One region of the Bradyrhizobium sp. 521_C7_N1_3 genome, then DNA from elsewhere that is predicted to be linked to it. Evidence: predicted binding sites of a transcription regulator. Region 1 holds the regulator's gene; the other holds the start of a gene.
What was found. Region 1 encodes PhoB, which activates phosphate uptake and scavenging genes when phosphate is short. Its sites were predicted from a motif close to TGTCATNNANCTGTCAT; they were not measured.
Positions count from the first base shown of each region.

Region 2: a site for PhoB is predicted at 4,787-4,803, ahead of ugpB (sn-glycerol-3-phosphate ABC transporter substrate-binding protein UgpB). Genes of this name have one in related genera too.

Region 1 covers NZ_CP197232.1:9,888,013-9,893,941, reverse strand. The annotation lists gene pstS (phosphate ABC transporter substrate-binding protein PstS) at 1-758, shown strand, start outside; gene pstC (phosphate ABC transporter permease subunit PstC) at 902-1,891, shown strand; gene pstA (phosphate ABC transporter permease PstA) at 1,896-2,741, shown strand; gene pstB (phosphate ABC transporter ATP-binding protein PstB) at 2,738-3,559, shown strand; gene phoU (phosphate signaling complex protein PhoU) at 3,571-4,287, shown strand; gene phoB (phosphate regulon transcriptional regulator PhoB) at 4,302-5,009, shown strand; gene AB7008_RS46975 (GcrA family cell cycle regulator) at 5,113-5,625, opposite strand.
Region 2 covers NZ_CP197232.1:119,645-125,573, forward strand. The annotation lists gene aroA (3-phosphoshikimate 1-carboxyvinyltransferase) at 1-873, opposite strand, end outside; gene AB7008_RS00500 (TIGR02300 family protein) at 1,044-1,451, shown strand; tRNA gene AB7008_RS00505 (tRNA-Ala) at 1,548-1,623, shown strand; gene AB7008_RS00510 (GIY-YIG nuclease family protein) at 1,800-2,036, shown strand; gene AB7008_RS00515 (MarR family winged helix-turn-helix transcriptional regulator) at 2,042-2,500, opposite strand; gene AB7008_RS00520 (organic hydroperoxide resistance protein) at 2,655-3,080, shown strand; gene AB7008_RS00525 (CaiB/BaiF CoA transferase family protein) at 3,266-4,468, shown strand; gene ugpB (sn-glycerol-3-phosphate ABC transporter substrate-binding protein UgpB) at 4,857-5,929, shown strand, end outside.

The DNA.
Region 1 (5,929 bases):
AGAAGGACGGCCTCGTCCAGTGGCCGATGGTGATGGGCGCCATCGTTCCGGTCGTCAACATCGAGGGCGTGAAGCCCGGCGAGCTGGTGTTCGACGGCGAGACCCTGGCCAGCATCTATCTCGGCAAGATCACCAAGTGGGACGACGCCGCGATCAAGAAGCTCAATCCGAACGTGAAGCTGCCGTCGGACGCGATCACCGTGGTCCGCCGCTCGGATGGTTCGGGCACCACCTTCAACTTCACCAACTACCTCTCCAAGGCCAGCGCGGACTGGAAGAGCAAGGTCGGTGAGGGCACCGCGGTCGAGTGGCCGGTCGGCGTCGGCGCCAAGGGCAACGAAGGCGTGTCGGGCAACATCAGCCAGACCAAGAACTCGATCGGCTACGTCGAGTACGCCTATGCCAAGCAGAACAAGCTGACCTACACTGGTCTCGTCAACAAGGCCGGCAAGCCCGTGCAGCCGACGGTCGAGGCCTTCCAGGCCGCGGCTTCCAACGCCGACTGGGCCAAGGCTCCCGGCTACTACGTCATCCTGACCGACCAGCCCGGCGACAAGTCCTGGCCGATCACGGCGGCGACCTTCATCCTCATGCACAAGGATGCCACCGACAAGGCAGCCTCGCAGGAAGCCATCAAGTTCTTCCGCTGGGCCTTCAAGAGCGGCGGCAAGGCGGCTGAAGAGCTCGACTACATCCCGATGCCGGACCCGGTCGTCCAGCTGATCGAGAAGACCTGGGCTGCCGAGATCAAGAGCTAAGCGCTCTTGTCCCGGACTGGGCGCCGGGGTCTGACAAGACCTCCGCTCCGGATCGGCCTCGCGCCGCATCCGGAGCGTAAGACCAACAACAAGACCGACAACAAGCGTATATCAAACGGGCACAGGGGATCGGCGTGGCAGAGATGGCCGTTCAGAGCGATGTAATCGACGACGCCGGACCTTATGATCGCGCCAAGGCCTTGAGCGCCTTCAAGCTCGGCGACGTGACCTTCTACTGGATCACGCGGCTCTCCGCGATCTCCGTGCTGCTGATCCTCGGCGGCATCATCATTTCGCTGATCGTCGGCGCCTTCCCGGCGATGAAGGAATACGGCCTCTCCTTCCTGTGGACGCAGCGCTGGGCGCCGTCCGCCGATCCGCCGGTGCTCGGCGCGCTCGGACCGATGTACGGCACGCTCGTGACCTCCTTCATCGCGATGCTGATCGCCATTCCCGTGGGTCTCGGCATTGCGATCTTCCTCACCGAGCTCTGCCCGCAATGGCTGCGCCGCCCGATCGGCATGGCGATCGAGCTGCTCGCCGGCATCCCCTCGATCATCTACGGCATGTGGGGCTTCTTCGTGCTGGGCCCGTTCCTGGCCAACACTTTCCAGCCCTTCATGATCAAGATCTTCGACGGCGTCCCCGTGCTGGGCGCCATCTTCGCAGGTCCCCCGTCCTATCTCAGCCTGTTCAACGCCGCGCTGATCCTCGCGATCATGGTGCTGCCCTTCATCACCTCGATCTCGGTCGACGTGTTCAAGACGGTGCCGCCGGTGCTGAAGGAAGCCGCCTACGGCGTCGGCTGCACCACCTGGGAAGTCGTCCGCAGCGTGGTGATCCCCTATACCCGCGTCGGCGTCATCGGCGGCGTCATGCTGGCGCTGGGCCGCGCGCTCGGCGAGACCATGGCCGTGACCTTCATCATCGGCAACTCGTTCCGCATCTCCTCCTCGATCTTTGCCCCGGGCACCACGATCTCGGCGGCGATCGCATCCGAGTTCGCCGAGAGCGACGGCCTGCACCAGTCCGGCCTGATCCTGCTCGGCCTGCTGCTGTTCGTGCTGACGTTTTTCGTGCTCGCAGCGGCGCGGTTGATGCTGATGCGGCTGGAAAAGAAGGCGGGGAACTAGCGCCATGAACCCGATCTATTCACGCCGCCGCCGCAAGGATATCGTCGTTCGCGGTCTCTGCATGGCCGCCGCCGCCTTCGGTGTCACCTGGCTTGCGCTGATCCTGATCACGCTGCTCTACAACGGCATCGCCGGTCTGAACCTGGAGATCTTTGTCGCGGACACTCCGCCTCCGGGCTCGACCGAAGGCGGCCTGCGCAACGCCATCGTCGGTTCGATCATCATGACCGTGCTCGGCGTCGGTATCGGCGCGCCGCTCGGCCTGTTTGCCGGCACCTATCTTGCCGAGTACGGCCGCAACGATCGCCTGACCTCGGTGATCCGCTTCATCAACGACATCCTCCTGTCGGCGCCCTCGATCATCATCGGCCTGTTCATCTATGGTGCGGTGGTGGTGCCGATGCGCGGCTTCTCGGCGATCGCAGGCGCGCTCGCACTCGCGGTCATCGTCATCCCGGTGGTGCTGCGCACCACCGAGGACATGTTGCTGCTGGTGCCGAACGCGCTGCGTGAGGCGGCGTCCGCGCTCGGCCTGCCGCGCTCGCTGGTGATCAAGCGCATCGCTTATCGTGCCGCGCGTTCCGGCCTCATCACCGGCGTGCTGCTCGCGACCGCCCGCGTCGCCGGCGAGACCGCGCCGCTCCTCTTTACTGCGCTGTCGAACCAGTTCTTCAGCCTCGGCCTGAACAAGACGATGGCGAACCTGCCGGTCACCATCAACAACTTCGTCCAGAGCCCCTACGCCTATTGGAAGCAGCTCGCCTGGAGCGGCGCGCTGCTGATCACGATTACCGTGCTTGCCCTGAACATTGGCGCGCGCATCCTTGGCGCCGAGAGGACCGCAAAATGAGTGAGCTTTCCGTATCGATGAGCGCGGCCGGTGGTTTGCCGCAGGCGCCGGTGTTGCCCGAGGCTCCGGCCAAGGTGACGGTGCGCAACCTGAACTTCTATTATGGCGAGCACCACGCGCTGAAGAACATCAATCTGGCGCTCGGGACCAACCGAGTCACGGCGTTCATCGGCCCGTCGGGCTGCGGCAAGTCCACCCTGCTGCGCATCTTCAACCGGATGTACGATCTCTATCCGGGCCAGCGCGTCACCGGTCAGCTCATGCTCGACCAGACCAACATCCTCGACCCCAAGCTGGACCTCAATCTGCTGCGCGCCCGCGTCGGCATGGTGTTCCAGAAGCCGACGCCGTTCCCGATGACGATCTACGAGAACATCGCCTTCGGCATCCGTCTCTACGAGAAGATCTCGAAGTCCGAGATGGACGACCGCGTCGAGAAGGCGCTGCGCGGCGGCGCGCTGTGGAACGAGGTCAAGGACAAGCTCAACGCCTCCGGCCTGTCGCTCTCCGGCGGCCAGCAGCAGCGCCTCTGCATCGCCCGCACGGTCGCGGTGCGGCCCGAGGTGATCCTGTTCGACGAGCCCTGCTCGGCGCTCGACCCGATCTCGACCGCCAAGGTCGAGGAGCTGATCCAGGAGCTGTCCGAGAACTACACGATCGCGATCGTCACCCACAACATGCAGCAGGCGGCGCGCGTCTCCGACAAGACCGCCTTCATGTATCTCGGCGAGCTGATCGAGTTCGACGACACCAGCAAGATCTTCACGTCGCCGACCGACCGGCGCACGCAGGATTACATCACCGGCCGGTTCGGCTGAGGAGACGGAACATGGGTTCTGAACATACCGCAAAGGCCTTCGACACCGACCTCCAGGAGCTCACGCGCCTGGTCGCCGAGATGGGCGGCATCGCCGAGCGCATGATCGTCGACTCCGTCGACGCCCTGATCCGCCGCGACGTCGCGCTCGGCCAGCGCGTCGTGACCATCGATGCCGAGCTCGACGCGCTCCAGAAGAAGATCGAGGAGCGCGCCGTGCTCACCATCGCGCGCCGCCAGCCGATGGCGGTGGATCTGCGCGAAATCGTCGGCGCCATGCGCGTCGCGACCGATCTCGAGCGGATCGGCGACCTCGCCAAGAACATGGGCAAGCGCGTTGCGGCGCTGGAGACCGATTTCCACCCGCTCAAGCTGTTCCGCGGCCTGGAGCACATGACCGACCTCGTGCAGCAGCAGGTCAAGTCGGTGCTGGACGCCTATGCCGCGCACGATCTGCCCGCGGCGATGGCGGTGTGGAAGGGCGACGAGGAAGTCGACGCCATCTGCACCTCGCTGTTCCGCGAGCTGCTCACCTACATGATGGAGGATCCGCGCAACATCTCGTTCTGTATCCACCTGATGTTCTGCGCCAAGAACATCGAGCGCATCGGTGACCACGCCACCAACATTGCCGAGACCGTGTTCTACATGATCGAGGGCCAGGCGATCACCGACAAGCGGCCGAAGGGCGACATGACGACCTTCGCCACGACGGTCCCGAACACTTAAGGAGCGACGACACCATGGGCGCACGCATTATGGTGGTTGAGGACGAGGAAGCTCTCACCGAGCTTCTCCGCTACAACCTCGAAGGCGACGGCTATGACGTCGAGACGGTGATGCGCGGCGACGACGCCGACACCCGCCTCAAGGAGCACATCCCCGATTTGATCGTGCTCGACTGGATGCTGCCGGGCCTCTCCGGCATCGAGCTGTGCCGGCGGCTGCGCACCCGGCCCGAGACCAAGCAGCTCCCGATCATCATGCTCACCGCGCGCGGCGAGGAGAGCGAGCGGGTGCGGGGTCTTGCGACCGGCGCCGACGACTACATCGTCAAGCCGTTCTCGGTGCCGGAGCTGCTGGCACGCGTGAAGGGCCTGCTCAGGCGCGCCAGCCCGGAGCGGCTCGCCACCGTGCTCGCCTATGGCGACATCGAGCTCGACCGCGACAAGCGCCGCGTGGCGCGCTCGGGCCGGCCGATCGATCTCGGCCCGACCGAATATCGCCTGCTGGAGTTCTTCCTGGAGCATCCCGGCCGCGTGTTCTCGCGCGAGCAGCTGCTCGACAGCGTCTGGGGCCGTGACATCTACATCGATGAGCGCACCGTCGACGTCCATATCGGCCGCCTGCGCAAGCTGCTCAATCTCGGCCGCGAGCAGGACCCGATCCGCACCGTCCGCGGCGCGGGCTACGCACTGGATGATCGCTTTGCGAAGGCGGAGCAGGCGTAAGGTCCGCTGCAAGCCGGCAAACAAAAAGCGCGCCGGGTGGCGCGCTTTTTTCTTGCTCGATCGTCCCGGCTCTGTGCCGGGACAGGGTTGTCTGGAACTGTACTCAGCGCGGACCCGGCTTCGCCGGCGCGCGCCGGCGATCGGCCGCGGGCTGATACGCCACGCGCGAGTGCTGGGCGCAGTAGGGCAGGCCGGAGAGCGCCTTGCCGCCGCAGAAGAAGAAATCCGGGCTCGAGGGATCGCCGACCGGCCAGTGGCAGGTGGCCTCGTTCAGCTCCAGCAGCGACAGCCGCTGGCTCATCGGCACGACGTTGTCGTAGGTGACCGGTTCGGCCTCGACCTCGACTTCGAAGGCTTGTGCCAGCGCGGTGTTGCCGCGTGCGATCGGGCGGGTCACCCGCATCATGTGCTGGGCGGGGCGCGCCTTGCGCGGCCGCGGCGCTGCCGATGAAGGGCTCTTGGCGCGGCCCGACAGGCCGAGCCGGTGCACTTTGCCGATTACGGCATTGCGGGTCACATTGCCGAGTTCAGCGGCGATCTGGCTGGCCGAAAGTCCGGCCTCCCAGAGCTTTTTCAGCTGCTCGACGCGATCATCCGACCAGGTCAAAACGGTCATTGCACCCTTTCCTCCGCCGGCGCCTGCCATCCTGGCGGCCGCACGGCGAATGCCTAAGCCTCGAAAAACCCGTGCCGCCAGAATCCCTTAAGGCTCGCCGGGCGCGCCAGATGCGCCCGAACGCTTACGCCGGTACATGAGGACTTAGAGGATCAGAACTGCTGCACGAGATGTCGTATCTGACAAGCCAAACGCTACAATATGGCGTGACTCACGCGCAAGAGTCCGCCGACTCGCTTCCACATGTTCCGTGGCGGAAATACGCAAAATCGCCACCGCAAGACTACGGATTCTGCGTTTCGCG
Region 2 (5,929 bases), 9.8 Mb from region 1:
CTCGATCGAGGCACCCATTTCACGCAGCGTCGTGAACAGGCCGGTGCGCAGCGGATTGGTCATGACGTCGGACAGGACGACATCCGAACCTTCGACGATCAGCGCGGCAACGATCGGGAAGGCGGCAGAGGAGGGATCGGCGGGCACCACGACGGTGGCGCCGTGCAGTTCGGGCTGCCCAACCAGCGTGATGCGGCGGCCGTGCTGGCCCTCCTGCGCGGACGTGATGTCGGCGCCAAAGTGCTTCAGCATCAGCTCGGTATGGTCGCGGCTGGCCTCGGTCTCGATCACCGTCGTGGCGCCGGGCGCGGCCAGGCCCGCGAGCAGCACGGCCGATTTGATCTGGGCCGAGGCGACCGGGGTCCTGTAGGTGATCGGCAGCGGATCGCGCGCGCCCTGGACGGTTAGCGGCAGACGGCCGCCCTCGCCGCCAGACACCACTTTGGCGCCCATCTTCTCGAGCGGGTCGAGGATCCGGCGCATGGGACGGCTGCGCAGCGAGGCATCGCCGTCGAAAACCGCCGACATCGGGCAGCCGGCGACGGCGCCCATGACGAGACGGCAGCCGGTGCCGGAGTTGCCAAAATCGAGCGCTGCCTTGGGCTCGGCAAAGCCGGCGACGCCGACGCCGTTCACCTTCCAGGCGAAATCGCCGGTGCGCTCGACCCTGGCGCCCAGCGCCTGCATGGATTTTGCGGTGTTGAGGACGTCCTCGCCCTCGAGCAGGCCCGAAATCCGGGTCTCGCCAACCGCGAGCGCGCCGAGGATGAGGGCACGGTGGGAGATCGACTTGTCCCCGGGGACCCGTACTTTCCCGGTCAGGGGGCCGCTTGCGCGCGACTGAAGCGGCGTCGGCTTGTCGGAATCAGTCAAGTTTGTGTCCTTGGATAGGCCCGAAACATCCCTGCGGGGCTCGCGGGGCAGGTACCACAAGGTCTGCCCGCCGTCACGGGCATGTCTTTCTCCCGTAATGCGCTATTGACAGCGGGCCGCCAACTAGCCAAGTGAAACACCGCTTTTCAGACATTCCCAGGATTCCTGCCGTGGCCAAGTCCGAACTCGGAACCAAACGTATTTGCCCGACCACGGGCAAGAAATTCTACGACCTCAACAAGAATCCGGTGATCTCGCCCTATACCGGCGAGGTCGTGCCGATCGCGCCCGTGGCGCCGGCTCGCGCAACCCGCGGCGCCGAAGCCCGCCACGCAGCGGCCGCCGACACCGCGCCGGAGCCGGCAGAGGTCGAAGAGGTCTCGCTCGAGGAGGCCGATGCCGAGGAGAACACCGGCAAGGTCAAGGCGGTGGTGCCCGAATCCGAGGACGATATCGAGGTCGACGAGACCATCGACGACGACGATGACGATGATTCGACCTTCATCGCCGACGAAGAAGAGGGCGATGAGGACGTGACCGACATCATTGGTGATGTCGGAGGTGATGAAGAGACTTGAGATCAGCCCTGATCTGTGAAAAAGGGTGCACCGCGCGAGTCACCAGGCTCGGCGGTCGGGAGTGATCCACCAGGATCCTCCCAACTGGAAGACTAAGGGGCCATAGCTCAGCTGGGAGAGCGCTTGCATGGCATGCAAGAGGTCGGCGGTTCGATCCCGCCTGGCTCCACCAGCCTTCGCTCGCTTCGCGAGCTTCGGCTGGGCAAGCCCGGGAAGTCCCTCGTAGCGAAGTGAGCGGAGGCTGTCCCGCCATAGCCCGAAGGGCGGCGGCGGACTTCATCGAGGATCACCAACGAAGCCCCGAGATGGTTCCAAGCTGCTATCCTGCCCTCCGGGGGAGGAAGCGGAATGAAATACGTTTATATCCTCGAAAGTCTCGATTCCGAGCATTTCTACGTCGGCATCACCGACGACCTACGGGCTCGTTTAGCAAAACATAACGCCGGCGAGGTGCCACACACGTCGAAATATGGGCCTTGGAGAATTCGGACCTATTTCGCTTTTGATGACGCGGCACGCGCTGTCGCGTTAGAGCGATACCTGAAATCGGGCTCGGGGCGTGCCTTCGCGAAGAAGCACTTCTGACCCCCCTACTCCCCGATCACCGCATTCAACCGATCGCGCAGCGCGACGATCTCGTCCTTCATCGCGACCAGCTCCGACACCGAGCAATCCGACGCCGCCAGGATCGACTGCGGCACGGCGCGCGCTTTTTCCTTCAAGGCGTGGCCCTGCGGGGTCAGCGCGATCAGCACCTGACGTTCGTCCTCGCGCGAGCGCGTGCGCCTGACGAGGTGCGCGGCCTCGAGGCGCTTGAGCAGCGGCGTCAGCGTGCCCGAATCCAGGAACAGCTTCTCGCCGATGTCCTTGACCGGCACGTCGTCGCGCTCCCACAGCACCAGCATCACCAGATATTGCGGGTAGGTCAGGCCGAGCCGGTCGAGCAGCGGCTTGTAGACGCGGTTGAAGGCATGTGCGGCCGAATAGACCGCGAAGCAGATCTGGTTGTCGAGGCGCTGCGGGTCCAGCGCCGATAATTTCCGGGGCATCGAGAATCTCACGCGGTTTCCTCCATTCTGGGACCGGGCGGCCGTACATTCAATTGCGAACAATTAAATGTGAGGCATGCAGATTTCAATTGCACACAATCTAATTGTTTGCGATGTAGGTTCCACCCCAACCCGAAGACCTGAGGAGACGAAAATGTCCGTGAACGTCCTGTACAAGACCAGCGCCAAGGCCACCGGCGGCCGCGACGGCCATGCGGCGACCCTCGACGGCGCGCTCGACGTCAAGCTCACGACGCCGAAGGAGCTCGGCGGCGGCGGCGGCGCCGGAAACAATCCGGAGCAGCTGTTTGCGGCCGGCTATGCCGCCTGCTTCATCGGCGCGATGAAGTTCGTGGCCTCGCAGGGCGGCCCGAAGGTTCCGGCTGACGCCTCGGTCACCTCCACGGTCGGCATCGGCCCGCGCTCGGCCGGCGGCTTCGGTCTCGACATCGATCTTGCCGTCTCGCTGCCGGGCCTTGCCCGCGCGGAGGCCGAGGCGCTGGTCGAGAAGGCCCACCAGGTGTGCCCCTACTCCAATGCCACGCGCGGCAATGTCGACGTTCGCCTGACGGTCGTCTGATCAAACGGCGGATTGGCTGGCCCGAGATCCCCCTCGGGCCGGCCGCTTCCCTTTAGTTTCGTTGTTTTGCCACGCCGCGGGATTGCACGGCGGCACCGCATACGCCCCTACGCACCAAGCCATTGCTGGCGCAAAAAAACCTCGCTAGGCCTGTGATCAACGATCGAGACAGGGGAAGCGAAGGCATGACTGAAGCCGTTTTGGGCGCAATGAGCGGACTGCGCGTCATCGATCTCACGCGCGTGCTCGGCGGTCCCTACTGCACCCAGATCCTCGCCGACCACGGCGCCGACGTGATCAAGGTCGAGCCGCCCGCCGGTGACGAGGTGCGCGACTGGGGCCCTCCGTTCCATGAGGAAGACGCGGCCTATTTCATCGGCATCAACCGCAACAAGCGCTCGATCGGCCTCGACCTCGCCTCCGAAGGCGGCCGTGTCGTGCTGCTCAAGATGCTCGAGACCGCCGACGTCCTGATCGAGAATTTCAAGCCGGGCACGCTGGAAAAATGGGGCATTGGCAACGATGTGCTCAGCAAGAAATTCCCGCGCCTCGTGCATTGCCGAATCTGCGGCTTCGGCGCCGACGGACCGCGCGGCGGCAATCCCGGCTATGACGCCATCATCCAGGCCATGACCGGCATGATCGCGGCGACCGGTTCGCCCGAGAGCGGACCGATGCGGATCGGCGTGCCGCTCGTCGACATCACCACCGGCCTCTATGCGGCGATCGGCATCCTGATGGCGCTGTCGGAGCGGCAGCGCTCGGGCCAGGGCCAGTTCCTGGAGACGACGCTCTATGAGACCGGCCTTGCCATCATGCATCCGCACACCGCGAATTATTTCATGCACGGCAAGCCGCCGTCGCTCACCGGCAACGAGCATCCCAATCTCGTGCCTTACGCGATCTTCCCGACCAGGACCGACGACATCTTCATCGGTGTCGGCAATGACGGCACCTTCCGCAAGCTCGCCAAGGAAATCGGCAAGCCCGAGCTCGGCACCGATCCGCGCTTTGCCCGCAACAAGGACCGCATCGCCAATCGCGAGGCGCTGCGGGCCGAGCTTGCCGCCGTGTTCAGCCAGCACGAGGCCGAGCCGCTGTGCAATCGTCTGCTCGCCGCCGGCCTGCCCGCAGGTCCGGTGCAGAAGATCGACCAGGCGTTGACGAACCCGCACACGATCGCCCGCGGCGATGTCATCGAGAAGGACTGGTACAAGGGCGTGGCCTCGCCGATCCGGCTCGATCGCAGCAAGCCGAGCCTGCGCCGCCTGCCGCCGAAATTCAGCCAGCACTCCCAGGAGGTGCTGGGCGAGTTCGGCTACTCCAAATCGGAGATCGACGCGATGGTCGAAAAGGGCACCGTCTGCGGCCCCGAGCGCAAGCGCTGAGACAACGACGACGATCGAGCGCCAGGGCAGGTGCGCTCCCTCTCCCGCTTGCGGGAGAGGGTTGGGGAGAGGGTGTCTCCGCAATGGGACAATCCCCCAGAGGATAGAGCCCTCACCCGCGCCTCCGACGCGACCTCTCCCGCAAGCGGGAGAGGTTTTTGAGCCTGCGGCCTGATCTTCAGCCTCACACAATGATGCCGCACTGCGGCGCGGGCACGCATGTGCACCGGGAACGGAGGAGGCTGCGCGCTCGGCATTCGCCTATTTAACGGCTTCCCTTTTGGCCGCGCTTGCTGCTTTCGTTTCTCCCGCTTACACAGTCATGTGAACGTCATATGGCGCTGCTAGCGCAAGCGCTTCTTTTTGACGGCCAAGGGAGGTTTACTTGATGGCTCTTCGACACTTTGGGGCGGCTGCCGCAGTTGCAATCACGATCGGCATGGGCGCATCGCCGGCCTTGGCCGTGACCGAAATCCAGTGGTGGCACGCGATGACCGGCGCCAACAATGACGTCATCGTCAAGCTCGCCACCGACTTCAACGCCTCGCAGACCGACTACAAGGTGATCCCGACCTACAAGGGCAACTATCCCGATACGATGAACGCCGGCATCGCGGCGTTCCGCGCCGGCAATGCCCCGCACATCATGCAGGTGTTCGAAGTCGGCACCGCGACCATGATGGCCGCGACCGGCGCCGTAAAACCCGTCTACAAGCTGATGGCCGAGGCCGGCGAGAAGTTCGACCCCAAGATCTACCTGCCCGCCATCACCGGCTACTACTCGACCTCGAAGGGCGAGATGCTGTCCTTCCCGTTCAACTCGTCGTCGACCGTCATGTGGGTCAACCTCGACGAGCTCAAGAAGGCGAACGTCGAGATCCCCAAGACCTGGCCCGAAACGTTCGAGGCCGCCAAGAAGCTGAAGGCTGCGGGTCATGACACCTGCGGCTTCTCCGGCTCCTGGGTCACCTGGGTCAATCTCGAGCAGCTCTCCGCCTGGCACAACGTGCCGCTCGCCAGCAAGGCCAACGGCCTCGACGGTTTCGACACCGTGCTGGAGTTCAACGGCCCGCTCCAGGTCAAGCATCTCGAAACCCTGGTCGAGCTCCAGAAGAACAAGACCTACGACTATGCCGGCCGCACCAACACCGGCGAAGGCCGCTTCACCTCGGGTGAATGCCCGATCTACCTGACCTCGTCGGCGTTCTTCGGCAACGTCAAGGCGCAGGCCAAGTTCAACTTCACCGCCGTGCCGATGCCTTATTATCCGGACGCCAAGGGCGCGCCGCAGAACTCGATCATCGGCGGCGCCTCGCTCTGGGTCATGGGCGGCAAGTCGGCCGCGGAATACAAGGGCGTCGCGAAGTTCCTGACCTTCCTCTCGGACACCGATCGCCAAGTCTACATCCACAAGGCCTCGGGCTATCTGCCGATCACCAAGGCGGCCTACGCCAAGGCGAA